4 regions of the Cedecea sp. NFIX57 genome follow, and region 2 is predicted to be linked to each of the others. Evidence: predicted binding sites of a transcription regulator. Region 2 holds the regulator's gene; each other region holds the start of a gene.

Region 1 (4,196 bases), on a different contig from region 2:
CATCGCCAAACGCCAGCCGACCGCCAGCGACCTGCGTCTGGTGATGGCGATCATCAAAACCATTGCTGAGCTGGAACGTATTGGCGACGTAGCGGACAAAATCTGCCGTACCGCGCTGGAGAAATTCTCTCAGCAGCACCAGCCGCTGCTGGTCAGCCTGGAATCGCTGGGGCGCCACACCGTGCAGATGCTGCATGACGTGCTGGACGCTTTCGCGCGTATGGATCTGGACGAAGCGGTGCGTATTTACCGCGAAGACAAGAAAGTTGACCAGGAATATGAAGGTATCGTGCGCCAGCTGATGACCTACATGATGGAAGACTCCCGTACCATTCCAAGCGTGCTGACCGCGCTGTTCTGCGCCCGTTCTATCGAGCGTATCGGTGACCGCTGCCAGAACATCTGCGAATACATCTTCTACTTCGTGAAGGGGCAGGATTTCCGTCACGTGGGCGGCGATGAACTGGACAAGCTGCTGGCGGGTAAAGATCCGAAAGAGTAAGTACTCTGCTACCCCCCTCTCCCCTTTGGGGAGAGGGCTGGGGTGAGGGGCCGTTACTTCCCGAACAAACGCCGCGAATTATCCTCGATCTTCCCTGAAATCCGCCGTTTCTGCATCGTTCTACTCCAGCTTACCGACAGTCCTGCTGCAGACAAAAGCCTATGATATTGCGAATCATCAAAAGGCATATGCCAGGCAATGGCGATAGCTTCTGCCACCGTTACATCGCTAACGCGGGAAACCAGCTCCAGCGGTGCATCGGCGGAAACATTCCCCGCCAGAATCACTCTATAAAGCCAGCCGCAGTAGCCCGCTTCCTGCATCCGCGTTGCCATATCCTCTACGCCAAAATGGTAGTTCAGCTTAAAGCAGGGCGAACGAGGCTGAGTCACCTGAATCAGCGCTTCACCCCAGCGGTAAATATCACCCATACAGACGTTCTTTTCCGTCATCCCTTCCGTGGACAGGTTTTCGCCGAAGGCCGGGGCGTTAAACAGCTCCGCTTTTTCCGGGAAGAGTTGCGCCCAGTACTGATAATGCTCGCGTGGATAGTGGCACAGCGCCCTGTCCGGCCCGCCGTGAATCACCTTCTCCGCCTGCTCGTCGCCCTCCAGCCCAAGCTCGGTCAGACGGAGTTCGCCGTCCACCTGAACCTTGGCGATGGCGCTGGGCCGACTCCCTTCGTAATCACGGATCTGGCCAACGTAAACCTGAAGTGGATAGCGATGCATAAGCGACTCCCTGCGAGATAGACATAAAAAAAGCGAGCCATCAGGCTCGCTTCTCTAAGGTCGTATTGCAACCTTATTTTTTAGCGGCGAAACGTGCTGCTGCTTCGTCCCAGTTAACCACGTTCCAGAACTCTTTCGCGTAGTCCGGGCGACGGTTCTGGAATTTCAGGTAGTAAGCGTGTTCCCAAACGTCCAGGCTCACAATCGGGAAGCCGGAAGCGCCGGAGATAGCTTCGCCCATCAGCGGGCTGTCCTGGTTAGCAGTAGACACTACAGCCAGTTTGTCGCCTTTCAGCACCAGCCACGCCCAGCCGGAGCCGAAACGGGTAGCGGCTGCTTTTTCGAACTCAGCTTTGAACGCGTCAACGCTGCCGAAATCGCGCTCGATAGCGGCTTTCAGGTCACCTTTCAGCTCGGTGCCTTTTTTCAGGCCTTTCCAGAAGAAGCTGTGGTTAGCGTGGCCACCGGCGTTGTTACGCAGCACGGTTTTCTTATCCGCAGGCAGCTGATCCAGTTTAGCGATCAGTTCTTCAGCAGACAGGCTGGCAAACTCAGGCAGGGATTCCAGCGCGGCGTTCGCGTTGTTGACATAAGCCTGGTGGTGTTTGCTGTGGTGGATTTCCATGGTTTCTTTGTCGAAATGCGGTTCCAGCGCGTCGTAAGCGTAAGGCAGGGATGGCAGTGTATAGCTCATATTCATCGTCTCCATTAACGTAGAGCGGCTGTAATGCTGTTAACGCCGCGTAATCAGTCGGTTCATTATAGTTAATTAAATGATATTGAAAATGTTTATCAATGCCGTACTTAGCGTGTGGTTATAACTTTTCTTCATGAAACCACGGCTTACGGCTATAACGCAGCGGGTAAAAAGCCATTTTTTCAGAGTAACGGCGAATTGTTACCCGGTCGTGACGCGAAGATATGAAGAGGAGATAACTGGCGGTGATGGCTATCGTGGGGACTCGCTCAAAGAAGTGTTCTGGCTCAAATAGAGAAAAGGCCCGGTTTCCGGGCCTTTTGCTTAATTCTTAGCGGGTGGCGGCGTCTTCCAGCGCTTTGTGGATGACGGAAGAAAGCTCGGCGACGTCAAACTTGGCGACATAGCCGTTGGCACCGACTTTACGGACGTGATCTTCGTTGGCGCTGCCGGACAGCGAGGAGTGGATCACCACCGGAATGTGCTTCAGCGAAGGCTCGGTCTTAATGTTGCGGGTCAGGGTAAAACCGTCCATCTCCGGCATCTCGATGTCGGTCAGCACCAGGCCGATTTTGTCGGTGATCGGCGTGCCGGACGCTTTGGCATCGGCGGCAATAAGCTTGATTTTTTCCCAGGCTTCCAGGCCGGTTGCGTGCATGATGGCCGGAATGCCCATCCCCTTCAGGCCCTGCTCCAGCATCGAACGCGCCACTTTGGAATCTTCGGCGACGATAGCCACCGCGCCAGGCTTCAGGGTATAGGTCTTCTCTTCGATAGCCGCGATATTCACATCTCTCCCGGACGGGATAATGTCATAAAGGATCTGCTCCACGTCCAGCACCAGCGCGAGGTCTTTACCGGTCAACGGGTCGTCAATTGTGGCGATGCTGGTGATGTTGCGGCTGCTGACCCCTGCTTCGGCGGCGTGCACCTGGCTCCAGTCGAGGCGAATAATGTTCTCCACGGACTCCACGGCAAACGCCTGGGTGCTGCGGGCATATTCGGTGATCAGTAATAAATTCAGGCCAGTGGTCGGCTTACAACCCGTCACGGCAGGTAGATCGATGACCGGGATAATCTGATCGCGAATGTTGGCCATGCCCAGCAGCGGCGATTCCATGCCTGCGGCACGGTTAATCTTCGGCATCGGCACAATTTCACGCAGCTTAAAAACGTTGATGCCGTACAGCTCGGACTTGCTGTCGTGCTGGCTGGTGCCTAAGCGGAACAGCAGCAGCTCGAACTTGTTGGATAACGCCAGGTTGGCCCTTTCATCGATATCTTTCTGAAAACTATCCATTTTAACCTCAAGTGATAACCCGGCCTCAGAACCCAACCGTACGGAGTGAATGCTTGTCTAAGTTATCGGCAGCGTCTGGAAAAAATGAAGGGAAAAGGCGAAATGATTTCGCTTAGAGGGACGTGATATCCCTCTAAGCGGAGGGCGCTTACTTTTTCTTATTCAGCATCGCTTTAAGGTCGGCAAACGGATTATAGGTTGCTTCGCCCACGTCCTTTTGCGCGTCCTCTCCGGCAATCACCGTGGAGCCATACTGGTCGGCCTCGGTGTATTTTGAATGTTCATGATCGTGGCAATACAGGCACAAAAGCTCCCAATTGCTGCCATCTTCCGGGTTATTGGTGTGATCGTGGTCCATATGGTGAACGGTCAGTTCACGCAGATTGGAATAGACAAACTCGCGGGAGCAGCGCCCGCAGACCCACGGAAAAAGCTTCAGCGCCTTTTCGCGGTAACCGCTTTCCAGCCGCGTATAGTTCTTGGGGATAATCGCCATGATTCAGGTTCCAGACAAAAATGTAGGGTTATGCCCAGTTTCCGGCTAAAGCGCGTCTTTATCAATCCCCAGGCGCTTCATCCGGGAAAGTAACGTGGTGCGCTTCAGTCCTAAGCGCTGGGCAGCGCCACGAGGCCCGGCCACCACGCCGTTAGCCTCTTTCAGTACGCGCAGGATGCGCTCGTACTCGTCCTCATCTTCACGTCTCTCTTCTTCCACACCCGGAGAAATATGGCGTTCCAGGGGAGGGCGGTGATCCATTTCCGGCAGGGAAAGATGCAGCACGCTGCCCCGGGTTAACAGCACCGCCCGTTCAATCACGTTTTCCAGCTCACGCACGTTGCCTGGCCACTCCATGCGGCTCAGGGCGCGCAGCGTTTCCGCCGGAATACTGTCGATGTTGCGGTTCAGGCGGCGGGCTATTTTGAAGGTGAAGGATTTCACCAGCAGCGGGATATCTTCCGGGCGTT
Region 2 (4,196 bases):
CCTGCACTCCATCGGCGCGAAGTATGACTTCAAAAACGACCTGATTCTCGAAGCCGCATTTGGCCAGGCGCAGGGCTTTGTTGATCAGTACTTCGCTAAAGCCAGCTACAAATTTGACGTTGCAGGTAGCCCGCTGAGCACCAGCTACCAGTTCTACGGCACCCGTGATAAAGCCGCGAACAACACTATCAACGATATCTACGATGGCACCGCATGGCTCCAGGCGTTGACCTTTGGTTATAAAATTGGCCAGGTTGACCTTCGTCTCGAAGGGACCATGGTGAAGGCAGAAGGGCAGCAGGGTTACTTCCTGCAGCGTATGACGCCAACCTACGCTTCTTCCAACGGTCGTCTGGATGTGTGGTGGGATAACCGCTCTGACTTCAACGCCAACGGTGAAAAAGCCGTGTTCTTCGGCGCAATGTATGACCTGAGCAACTGGAATCTGCCGGGTTGGGCAGTCGGTGCTTCTTACGTTTATGCATGGGATGCAAAACCATCCACCTGGGCGCTTGATGCTTCCGGTAACCGCCAGGATCTCGCTTCCAACAAGATCAAAGAGTCTTCTTACAGCCTCGATGCAATGTATACCGTGCAGGAAGGCCGTGCGAAAGGCACGCTGTTCAAACTGCACTTCACACAGTACGACAACCACTCCGACATCCCAAGCTGGGGCGGTGGTTACGGCAACATGTTCCAGGATGAGCGTGACGTGAAGTTCATCGTGATTGCTCCGTTCACCATCTTCTGATGTGAAACCGGGCGCGTAAGCGCCCGTTTTTTATAAGGAACCGCACATGAAAAAGATTCTACTGGTCACTGCGGCTGTTTTCACGCTGTCTGCCTGCGTTCAGCCTCCGGCACCTCCGGAAGATTCACGCCTGAAGCAGGCCTATAGCGCCTGTATCAACACGGCGGAGGGCAATCCGGATAAAATTGAAGCCTGCCAGAGCGTGCTGAACGTACTGCGTCAGGAAAAACAGCATAAAGCGTTTGTTGAAAAAGAGACTGTGAACGTGTTGGATTATCAGAAATGCATCCAGGCAAGAAAGAGCGGCAATGATGAAGCCGCGAAGGTGCGCTGCGATAAGATTTGGCAGGAGATTCGCGCCAATAACAGCTGATAATCCTTTCAGTCAATAAAAAAACCGGCAAGGGAAACCTGCCGGTTTTTGCTTTTAAACGCCACCGAAGCAGCGTTTGTTAATGCGGATTACTTATTTCGGATCGTGGGCCGTGTCGTCTTCACGGCAGTCGCCTTCGGCACAGTGTCCGTACAGATACAAACTGTGGTTAGTCAGGCGAATACCGTGGCGCGCGGCAATTTCACGCTGGCGAGATTCGATAGAATCGTCGCTGAACTCGATGACTTTTCCGCAGTCGAGGCAGATCAGGTGATCGTGGTGATGCTGCTGGGTCAGCTCGAAAACGGACTTGCCGCCTTCAAAGTTGTGGCGGGTCACGATCCCGGCATCATCAAACTGGTTCAGTACGCGGTAGACCGTCGCCAGGCCAATTTCTTCGCCCATGTCGATCAGACGTTTATATAAGTCTTCCGCGCTGACGTGATGATTTACCGGCTCTTGCAGCACTTCGAGGATTTTTAATCGCGGAAGCGTGACTTTCAAGCCGGCCTTCTTTAATGCGGTATTGTTGTCAGTCATGCGGAAATTGTCCTGTTGCTTAACGATTCGCTCAAACTGCAGTGAGCGTTAAGAGTAATGCGTCTCATTATAGAACTGCTACTTCTAAATGGGAACCGCAAGTATGGTGCAAAATAAGGCTGAAAAATCGTGGCGGCGTCGCCATTTACAGTAATTATCAGCCAAGCTGTCAGGAAGACATTGTACAGGGATGTACGAGAAAGTTACAAACTTGTAGCAATTATTTTCATTGCTACAAGCTATCAAAATGGCGCAAATGCTGTATTTGCGCCAGAGAAATCAGGCGTTAATGATATCGGCCAGATTCAGTTCTTCAGAAACTTGCTTAACCCACTTCTCAACGCGTTCTGCGGTCAGTTCTGGCTGACGGTCTTCGTCAATGGCCAGGCCGACAAAGTTGTCGTCATCCGCCAGGCCCTTGGAGGCTTCAAAGTGGTAACCGGCGGTTGGCCAGTGGCCCACAATCGCCGCGCCGCGCGGTTCGATAATGTCGCGGATGGTGCCCAGTGCATCACAGAAGTATTCTGCGTAATCTTCCTGGTCGCCGCAGCCGAACAGCGCCACCAGTTTGCCGTTGAAATCGACTTCTTCAAGAGTAGGGAAGAAATCATCCCAGTCGCACTGGGCTTCACCGTAGTACCAGGTCGGGATGCCGAGCAACAGAATGTCGAAACCTTCGAGATCTTCTTTGCTGCTTTTAGCAATGTCATGCACCTCAGCAACGTCTTTACCGAGCTGTTTTTGAATCATTTTCGCGATATTTTCGGTGTTACCAGTGTCGCTGCCGAAAAAAATGCCTACGATTGCCATGAGTAAAATAACCTCTTGAAACTTAATAGTATGCTGGCCGTCAAATGCCCACGTATAGGGCAATCATAGCAGAACAGCTCCGGCAGCGGAAACAGCTATCACACCCGGGTGCACAGTCTGCAACATGGTTTAGCTCACCCTTTTGAGATTTCAGATAACCCGCAGGGCGGCTGAAGGCGTTACCCGAGATTTTTAAGCTGCTCGAGCAGCATCTCTTCGATCAGTTCGCTGCGGCTGATGTTGCGGGCGTCAGCCAGCTGGTTGAGGGCATCGACCGCATCATTGTTCAGTTTTAGCTCAACCCGCTTCAAACCACGCACTTTATCGCGCTTCAGCTGATTGCGCTTATTGATACGCAATTGCTCATCACGCGAGAGCGGATTGGTTTTCGGCCGCCCGGGGCGACGCTCGTCCGCGAACAGATCTAATGTAGTACGGTCCGTTTGTTCTTTTGCCATGATTAGAATACTGACAGGAAATTCTGGCTGCAGGGGCAGGGTGCCGGTGCAATTAAGCGCGCCATCATACATCAGCGCGCCATTCCCGCCAACGCGTTAGCGACTTCTGCTGCCCGGTCGGTCTGTTTTTAATCAGTTTTTCTACTCAGCGTCGATAAATCGGTGAATCGCCCGCAAAACGGCGTCCGGTTTTTCCGCATGAACCCAATGACCTGCTCCAGCGATGACGTGAGCGCGGGCCTGTGGGAACTGACTTAACAGCGCCTCGCGGTGGCTTTCATCAACATACGGAGAATTCCCGCCGCGGATAAACAACGCTGGATGTGGCCAGGCCGGGACAGGCTGCCAGCCAACGATATTTTCATATTGCTGCCAAAGCACGGGCACGTTGAACTTCCACTCGCCGTCAGCAAAGGATTTCAGCAGAAACTGAATAACGCCTTCCTCAGTAACGTGGTCGCGCATGATTTGCGCCGCCTGCTGGCGAGTTTTTACGCACGCTTCGCTGACCGCGCGAATAGCCGCGAAAATTTCGTCATGACGGCGAACCTGATAGTTAACCGGCGCAATATCGATCATCACTAGCTTATCAATACGCTGAGGTGCGATTGCGGTAAGGGCCATCACCACTTTGCCGCCCATGGAATGACCAATAAACGTGGCTTTTTCGATGCCGTATTCGTCCAGGGTATCCAGAACGTCCCCGGCCATTGCGGCATAGCTCATGTCATCGCTGCGCGGTGACAGTCCATGATTGCGCAGATCGATCTGCAGCACCGCGTGATCTTTACCCAGATCCCGAGCCAGAACGCCGAGGTTATCCAGGCTGCCGAACAGGCCGTGGATCAGTACAATAGGGGAATTGCTATTCGATTGTTGCGCAGTTTGCAGGCGAGCATTTAATTTCATGGCAAAGTTCTTTATTTTGGTTCGTTTGGTTAGGGTATCATGTTGGCATTCCCGCGGGCGTGCGGCAAATATTCAGTTTACTCTGACTTTGAGCTGCCTCTCCTGTTCGCTGTTGGGATTTGACCCTATAATCCCAACGACTTGTATTCAGAAAAGATATCGCACTGGATTAAGATGAAAACAATCGAAGTTGATGACGAGCTTTACCGCTATATTGCCAGCCAGACTAAACACATCGGCGAGAGCGCGTCAGACATTTTACGGCGTATGCTTAAATTTACCGCCGGGCAAACACCAGCAGCCACTTCTACGCCAGCCGCGCCTGAGCGCGCTGCGGCTCCCGTTGTTGAAGAAA
Region 3 (4,196 bases), on a different contig from region 2:
CTTCGGTGCTTATTGGCGCGAGTAAAACCAGCCAGATAGAGGACGCCGTGGGCATGCTAAACCAGCGCCATTTCAGCGAACAGGAACGAGCGGAAATTGAGGCGATCTTAGTGTAAACGTTTAACTTTCTCTCCTGGTTCACACCAGCATTTGTGCAAAAAGTGCTGCGACCGATGATTTAGGAATTGTGTAGTTCATCGGCCCGTTTGTCGGTTTGTAATATTGTGTTAACAAGCCGCAACACGGCTATGAGAACCAGGGAGAGAAAGTATGTTCAGGTCACTAATGCTTGCCCTTGCCTTACTGGCCGCGGCGCCGATGGTTGCTAACGCGGGTGAAATCACCCTGCTGCCGTCGGTGAAATTACAGATTGGCGATCAAGATTATCGCGGTAATTACTGGGACGGCGGCAGATGGCGCGACCGTGATTACTGGCACCGCAACTATGAATGGCGCGATCGCGGCTGGCACCGCCACCGTGGCTGGGATAGAGGTTGGGACCGCGGTCGCAATAGCTATGAACGAGGCTATCGTGAAGGCTGGAACGATCGCGATGACCATCGCGGCAGAGGCCACGGACACCGTCATTAATAAAAAAGGGCTGGATAATCCAGCCCTTTTACTTTCTATGGCAAGGTTAGTTGCCAAACAGCGTACTGAAAATTAACCAAAGGTTGAGCGCCACCACCACCGCGACAATCGCCCAGCCAACCAGCTTAACCCAGCGCACGTTAACCAAATCACCCATCAGCTTTTTGTCGCTGGTAAACACCAGCAGCGGCACCAGCGCCAGCGCAATGCCGAAGCTCAGCAGGACCTGGCTCATGACCAGAATCCGCGTTGGGTCTAGCCCCATCATGATGACCACGAAGGACGGCGCCATAGTAATAGCGCGGCGTACCCAAAGCGGAATATAAAAACGCACAAAGCCCTGCATCACCACCTGCCCGGCAAGCGTGCCCACCACCGTGGATGACAAACCGGCCGCCACCAGGCTAAGCCCGAAAACCGTCGCTGCGGCATGGCTCAACAGCGGCTCCAGCGTTTTATAGGCATCTTCCAGCTCGGCGACGCCGGTATGCCCGGTGAAATGAAACGCCGCTGCGGCGGTGGCCATCATCGCCAGATTGACGAAGCCGGCAATGGTCATCGCTATCGCCACGTCCCATTTAGTGGCGGAATAGCGCTCTGCCCGGTTGCCCGCGTGCAGGTGCTGAGTCAGAGAAGAGTGCAGGTAAATCACGTGCGGCATGATAGTCGCGCCCAGAACGCCAGCGGCAAGATAGACCGCTTCGGACGTCGGCAGGCTTGGGATCAGCATCCCTTTGCCCAGCTCAGCCACCTTCGGCTGGGAAAAAATAAGCTCAACGATGTAGGCCGCGGCCACAAACAGCAGCAGCCCGCCAATGACTTTTTCCAGAGGCTTTTGCCCACGGCTTTGCAGCATCAAAATCAGGAAAGTGGCTATCCCGGTCAGCACCGCCCCTTGTAGCAAAGAGACACCCAGAATCAGCTTAAAGCCAATGGCCGCCCCGATAAACTCCGCGAGATCCGTCGCCATGGCGATAATTTCCGCCTGAACCCAGTAAATCCACACCAGCGGACGCGGGTAATGATCGCGGATTTGCTCGGCGAGGTTCTTGCCGGTGGCGATCCCAAGCTTAGCGGAGAGCACCTGAATCAGCGCCGCCATCAGGTTAGCCCACACCACCACCCACAGCAGTTGATAGCCATAGCTCGCCCCGGCCTGGATATTGGTCGCGAAGTTACCGGGGTCGATGTAGCCGATAGCGGCGATAAACGCTGGCCCCATCAACGCCAGCCGCAGCTTGCGCGCGGTGCGTCCGGTATTGCTGTCAATGCGACTGCTTGTCATCTTCTGCCTCTGAGATATAGCCTTTGCTATGTTTTATGCTATCAAAATGAGAATGGTTATCAAGTTCATTTAGTGCGGGGAAATTGATTTCTCTGATAGCTGAAAACGATGTGCAGGAGGCGTGAGATGGTGAATCTGGATGTCGGTTAACGGATTAACATTTGACCAACGTGTAAACTGTCGACAAGCCATCTTAACGTAACTTTTAGCTTCTTTACTTAACATAGCAGAAATGTATGGTGGATCACTATTTTTGCGTTCCGTCACAGGTCATCACTATAGTGTGGAATTGATCTCGTTTTCTTATTGCTTGTTACATAGAATGTGCAACGAAATTAAACCTGCCTCATATTTGGAGCAAATATGTCCCGCGTTTTGCACTTTGTTTTAGCGCTTGCTGTGGTCGCGCTGCTGGCTTTGCTGGTTAGCCCTAACCGCAAGCAAATTCGTATTCGCTTTGTCATTCAACTGTTAGTGATCGAAGTGTTACTGGCCTGGTTCTTCCTGACCTCTGACGTCGGCCTGGGTTTCGTGAAAGGTTTCTCCGAGATGTTCGAGAAACTGCTCGGTTTCGCTAACGAAGGGACAAACTTTGTCTTCGGCAAAATGAACGACGAAGGCCTGGCTTTCTTCTTCCTGAAGGTGCTGTGCCCTATCGTGTTCATTTCTGCGCTGATCGGTATTCTGCAGCACATTCGCATTCTGCCGATTGTTATCCGCGCCATCGGTACCGTGCTTTCTAAAGTCAACGGTATGGGTAAGCTGGAATCCTTTAACGCCGTAAGCTCGCTGATTCTGGGACAATCAGAAAACTTCATCGCCTATAAGGATATTCTCGGCAAGATGTCGCGCAACCGCATGTACACCATGGCGGCGACCGCTATGTCTACCGTGTCCATGTCAATCGTGGGTGCGTACATGACCATGCTGCAGCCAAAATACGTGGTTGCCGCACTGGTGCTGAACATGTTCAGTACCTTCATCGTGCTGTCGCTGATCAACCCGTACCGCGTGGATGAGAAAGAAGAGAACCTGCAGATGACTAACCTGCACGAAGGTCAAAGCTTCTTCGAAATGCTCGGCGAGTACATTCTGGCAGGTTTCAAAGTGGCGATTATCGTTGCCGCCATGCTGATTGGCTTCATCGCCCTGATTTCTGGCCTGAACGCGCTGTTCGCTGCCGTGCTGGGTATCTCCTTCCAGGGTATTCTGGGCTACATCTTCTACCCGGTTGCCTGGGTGATGGGCGTGCCGTCCGGTGAAGCCCTGCAGGTCGGCAGTATCATGGCGACCAAACTCGTTTCCAACGAATTCGTTGCCATGATGGATCTGCAGAAGATTGCCAGCTCCCTGTCTCCACGCGCGGAAGGCATCCTGTCTGTATTCCTGGTATCCTTCGCTAACTTCTCTTCTATCGGTATTATCGCCGGGGCCATTAAGGGCCTGAACGAAGAGCAAGGTAACGTGGTTTCTCGCTTTGGTCTGAAGCTGGTTTACGGCTCTACGCTGGTGAGTATCCTGTCCGCGTCTATCGCCGCGCTGGTTATCTAATTTCTGCGTATTAAAAAGCCGGTGCTGGTCACCGGCTTTTTTTATGCCTGCGATTCAGCTTCTCCGCCCCAACACACTCTGTTTCGCCCCTGCTCTTTTGCCCTGTACAGACGAATATCCGCCTGGCTCTGGATGTGTTCCAGGCTACCCTGAGGCGCTTCCTCATGGGAAGCCACACCCAGAGAGGCCGTCACCAGGAGTGAAGATTCGTCCTCAAGCCTGAGCGGCGTGTTCACCAGCATCTTGCGCACCCGCTGCGCTACAGCAATCGCCGCGTGCAGATCGGTATTGGGCAGGTAGATACAAAACTCTTCGCCACCGATACGCCCGACGATGTCCTGGGTGCGGATCGCCTGTTGGATGCAGCGCGTGGCATGGATAAGCACCCGGTCCCCAACCTGGTGCCCAAAGCGATCGTTCACTTTTTTGAAATGGTCGAGATCAAGCTGAATCAGGGAGTAATCCACGTACTGCGGGCTGATACGCCCGGTTGTTTCAAAGAATCCACGGCGATTTAAGACGCCGGTCAGGTCATCGTACAGCGCATGCCGGTGCATTTCCTGCTGCAACTGGCCCATGTTGCGAATCAGCCGGCAAATCATGCGGTGTGAACCAAACAGAATAAGAATCACGGTCAGCCACATCACGACCAGCAGCACGCTAAAACGCCCAAAGTCCTCATGCAGCCCCTGCCGGATTGTCTGGACGCTGACAAGGATTGCCCCCGTCCCGGTGACATGCCCGAAAGTGGCATAAGCATAGCCAAAGC
Region 4 (4,196 bases), on a different contig from region 2:
ACGTAGCGCCCGCCGCCGCCCAGGCGTAATTCACCTGGCAGCCAGGAGAAACGTAGGGTATGGCTGAGGTAAAGCCCGCCCATCGTCGTTGGGGCGTTCACCAGACGGTTGCCGACGTTCACCGGATTAATATCGTCTTCGACGATCTCGGTTTTGTCGTAGCTGTAGTTCGCCGTCAGGTTCCAGTCCTGTGCAATTTCGCCGTTAAGCTCTAATTCCGCGCCGGTAGAGCGCGCTTTCGGGATGTTACGAGTCACGCCGTTGATAAATACCGACATATCTTTTTCATCAATGCGGTAGAGCGCCAGGCTACTGGTCAGGCGAGGGGCCATCTGCCATTTCGCGCCCACTTCCCATGTTGTCCCTTTTTCGGTGGAGGCGACGTTGCCGTTGTCATCCGTTTGCGTGGAAGGAGTGAACGACTTGCTGTAGCTGCCGTACAGCGACATGTCAGGCACGATTTTGTACACCAGGCCCAGCTGCGGCAGGAAGGCGTTGCCCCTGTCTTCCAGCGTGGTTTGCGGGTTCACCCAACCTGCGCTGGAGGTCTGGGTATAGCGCTGCAGGCGGCCACCTAATACGGCAATCCACTGGTCAGTCAGGTGAATGCTGTCTTTCGCAAACACGGAGCGGCTGTAGAGATTCGTGCGCAGGTTACTGTTGGAATCGCTATAGGTGCTGCTGTTGGTTATCGGCGAAACGCCGTACACCGGGTTATACATATTGAAGGTTTTCGTCACCTTCCCACGATACGAATACTTCTTGTAGGTTTCGTTTTGCTCGTAATCCGCGCCCAGCGTGATGTCGTGGGTCATGCCCAGCAGCTCAGGGCTGCCGCTGATGTCCCAGGAAGCGTAATCCGTCTGGTGATTAAAGCCCCGGTTAGCATCCGCGCGGCGGGAAACCAGGCCGCTGTTAGGATCGACCGCCGTGGCACGGACTTCGTTGCTGTCGTAGCGGCGCTGCATCCACGCGTAGTTCAGGTTCGTTTCCCAGGTGTCATCCAGCTTGTACGAGTAATTGGTCGTCAGCCGTTTGTTCTTACCCCAGGCGTGGTTGGCGTAATCGTCAATGCGGCGATCGTAAGGGATATTCAGCGGTTTGCCGTTGATAAACGCGGTGCCGCGGTCATATGGAATGTCGAACTTATATTCCACGTAGCTGATATTGAAGGAGGCTTTATCGCCGTACCAGCTGAGCGATGGGGCAATCAGCGTGTGTTCGTCGGTGCCGAAATTGCGCCAGTAATCCTCATGCTGGCGTTCGGCGACCAGGCGGAAGGCAAACCCGTTGCCGAGCGGGCCGGTGACGTCGACCATGCCGGAGCCACCCCCGTTACTGCTGCTGGTGCCGCTGACGTGGGTGTTCCAGGTGTACTGTGGTTTCTTGCTGACGAGGTTAATCACGCCGCCGGGGTTCAGGATGCCGTAGAGCAGGGAGGCTGAGCCTTTCAGCACCTCAACATGATCGATGCTGGAATCCATCGCCAGGCCCTGGTTGCTGCGTACCCCGTCAATAAACACGGAACCGTCGCTGTTGGAGCCAAACCCGCGTTTGACAAAGCCATCTTCGATGCCGCCGAGGGTATTACTCTGCGTCACACCGCTGACAAACTTCATCGCGTCATTGACCGAGGTCACCGCGTAGTCGTCGATCACCTGCGGCGTGACCACGCTAACGGACTGAGGGATTTCGCTGCGCGGCGTTTTGCTGCGGGAGGCGATGGAGGAGTCATCCTGGGTATAGCTGGTTGGTGAGCCGTCCGGGTTAGCGTTGGCGACCACGGTTAAGGTGTCTTCCTTCGGTTTGTCAGCGGCGAAAGTCGGGCCACCAACGATGAAAGTTGAAATGATTAATAATTTTGAATTAAGAAGTGCCTGGCGAACAAAAGTGGAACCAAAAGGAATGCGATTCATGATGTTGTTTATCTGAACTGAAGCGATTTTATAATGGGAATTAAGATGATAATAACAATAATTAGCATTTACAATATTAACTCTGCTTACATAATTACTGGTTTTATATCCAAAATCCTGATGATTTAGCGGGGAATTAGCAGGGGAAACGAAGAACGCGGGACGAATGCCCCGCGTGAGTATCAAGAGCGTTAACCGACTTCTGGCAGCAGACCGATGGTAATCAAGAACTGAATCACAATCACGGCGATCCCACAGGCAAAGACCAGCGCCAGCAGCGGTTTACCGCCCGCCACGCGCCACGTCGCCTCCGCGTGTTGTTTGCGGCTTTGCCACACCAGCATCGACGGCACCAGCAGGGCAAGTACCGCCAGCGCCACGCCTGCATAGCCCAGCGCCATTACAAACCCCTGCGGGTAGAACAGCGCAAAAACCAGCGGCGGCAGGAAAGTCATCAGCCCGGTTTGCAGGCGGCCAGAGGCTTTCCGGTTGCGGGCAAAGAGATCGCTCAGGTAATCGAATAAACCCAGGGAGACGCCAAGGAACGAGGTTGCCAGCGCAAAGTCGGCAAACAGGTGAATGGCCAGCTCAACGTGAGGAGTCGCCACGACCTGACGAACAACCTGCAGGAAGCCGTTCAAGCCGGAATGCTCCGCCATCAGCCCGGTAAAGGTTGGCGAGTCAATGGCGCCGAGAGTGGCGAGCTGCCAGAAAATATAGGCCACCAGTGGAATGGCGCTGCCGACGATAAACACCCAGCGCAGCCTACGAATATTGCCGTTCATGTAGCTGACAATACTCGGCACGCTGCCGTGGAAGCCAAACGAGGTAAAGATGACCGGGATAGCGGAAAGCGCCAGGCCTTTCTCAATCGGCAGCGTGAGCAGGTTGGTGTGGTGGATATGCGGCATCATCAGCGCCAGCATTACTACCAGCAGAATGATTTTGGCGCTGAACAGTACGCGGTTAAACATATCGACCATGTGGGTGCCGATACAAACAATCCCGCCCGCCACAATGGTAAAGAGCAGTACGCCGGAAGTAGCAGAGATAGACGTGGACAGCCACTGGCTCAGGCTTGCCGCCAGCAGTTCACCGGCACCGCTGATGTAGGCCGCCGTCAGGGCATACATCAGGAACAGCATACTGGACCCGGTTAACCACTGCCCGGGGCGGCCAAGATAGCGCCGGGCGAGGGTGCCCAGGCCGGTGTCCGCAGAAACATGCTGATAAACCTCGACCAGCAGCAGCGCGGTGTAACACATCAATGCCCAAAGCCCGACGAGCATCAGTAACGTGATGCTAAACCCTACGCCAGCAGAGGCCAGCGGCATCGCCAGCATTCCTGCGCCAATTGTGGTTCCCGCCACGATAAAAACACTGCCAAGAGTCCTGTTCTTCACGCTTTCCTCTGATTTTACGAAGAGCTGTATGTCATTATGCCGCGCAGGGTAAGGTAAAAGCGCGGGTGCGTCAAATGAGGGCTTGCCATGTCGTGGGAAATTAAGGCTTTATTAATATAAATAGTAATAATAACTAATCTCTTTCTCATGGAGAGCATCAAACAATGAAAGCAAATTTGGTCCTGACAGGGTTACTGCTCGCTGCGGCGGGCTGCGGCGCCACCACTTATCCCATCACGGTTACCGATATGGATAACCAGCGTATTACCATCCAGAAAGAACCTCAGCATGTGATCCTGCAGGACGGGCGTGACATTTTGTCTCTCGCGCTGCTTGACCGTGAAGATCCGTTCAAACGCGTCGTGGCCTGGAATAACCTGCCCAAAAAACAGGACACCCAAACCTGGGATGTGCTAAAGCGCAAATGGCCTGAGGCAACCAAAATTATTGATATGGGCTTTAGCGATCAGGGCGAAGTAAACCTTGAGAGCGTGCTGGCACAGCAGCCGGATATCATGATTGCGCAACTGCGGGCCAAACCTGCGCTGGAGCAAACCGGCGTGATTAACTCCCTTAAAAAGCTCAATATTCCGGTGGTGTTTGTTGACTATGAACTGCACCCGGTAGAGAACACTGCCAACAGCGTGAAGCTGCTGGGCACCGTGCTTAACCAGGAAAAACGCGCCAAAGAGTACACTGATTATTATCAGCAGCACCTGGCCCGCATTAAGCAGGTTGCCGACGAGGTGAAAAATAAACCTACAGTGTTTATTGAGCCGATCGCCGGTAACACTGAGAACTGCTGTTTTACTCACGGACATAACGGCTGGGGCGCGCTGGTGGAAGCGGTAGGCGGGAAGAACATCGGTTCTAAGCT

Evidence for each region. The regulator Fur, encoded in region 2, represses iron uptake genes when iron is present. The targets are predictions, from matches to a motif close to ATAATAATGAGAACNACTATCAA.
Region 1: the regulator Fur is predicted to act here: its motif matches at 2,007-2,029, upstream of sodA (superoxide dismutase [Mn]).
Region 3: the regulator Fur is predicted to act here: its motif matches at 1,917-1,939, upstream of B9Y90_RS00210 (Nramp family divalent metal transporter).
Region 4: the regulator Fur is predicted to act here: its motif matches at 1,962-1,984, upstream of B9Y90_RS08095 (TonB-dependent siderophore receptor).

What each region holds. Positions count from the first base shown of each region.
Region 1 covers NZ_FXAS01000016.1:92,116-96,311, reverse strand. The annotation lists gene phoU (phosphate signaling complex protein PhoU) at 1-502, shown strand, start outside; gene yiiM (6-hydroxyaminopurine reductase) at 556-1,233, opposite strand; gene sodA (superoxide dismutase [Mn]) at 1,307-1,927, opposite strand; gene B9Y90_RS15320 (chemotaxis protein) at 2,262-3,230, opposite strand; gene yajD (HNH nuclease YajD) at 3,379-3,726, opposite strand; gene flhA (formate hydrogenlyase transcriptional activator FlhA) at 3,772-4,196, opposite strand, start outside.
Region 2 covers NZ_FXAS01000010.1:73,332-77,527, forward strand. The annotation lists gene chiP (chitoporin ChiP) at 1-751, shown strand, start outside; gene chiQ (ChiQ/YbfN family lipoprotein) at 798-1,124, shown strand; gene fur (ferric iron uptake transcriptional regulator) at 1,218-1,664, opposite strand; gene fldA (flavodoxin FldA) at 1,944-2,474, opposite strand; gene ybfE (LexA regulated protein) at 2,654-2,932, opposite strand; gene ybfF (esterase) at 3,074-3,841, opposite strand; gene seqA (replication initiation negative regulator SeqA) at 4,016-4,196, shown strand, end outside.
Region 3 covers NZ_FXAS01000001.1:37,345-41,540, reverse strand. The annotation lists gene mgrA (L-glyceraldehyde 3-phosphate reductase) at 1-116, shown strand, start outside; gene B9Y90_RS00215 (DUF2502 domain-containing protein) at 271-591, shown strand; gene B9Y90_RS00210 (Nramp family divalent metal transporter) at 638-1,894, opposite strand; gene B9Y90_RS00205 (NupC/NupG family nucleoside CNT transporter) at 2,240-3,427, shown strand; gene B9Y90_RS00200 (diguanylate cyclase) at 3,469-4,196, opposite strand, start outside.
Region 4 covers NZ_FXAS01000007.1:156,175-160,370, reverse strand. The annotation lists gene B9Y90_RS08095 (TonB-dependent siderophore receptor) at 1-1,916, opposite strand, end outside; gene tyrP (tyrosine transporter TyrP) at 2,108-3,319, opposite strand; gene B9Y90_RS08085 (ABC transporter substrate-binding protein) at 3,484-4,196, shown strand, end outside.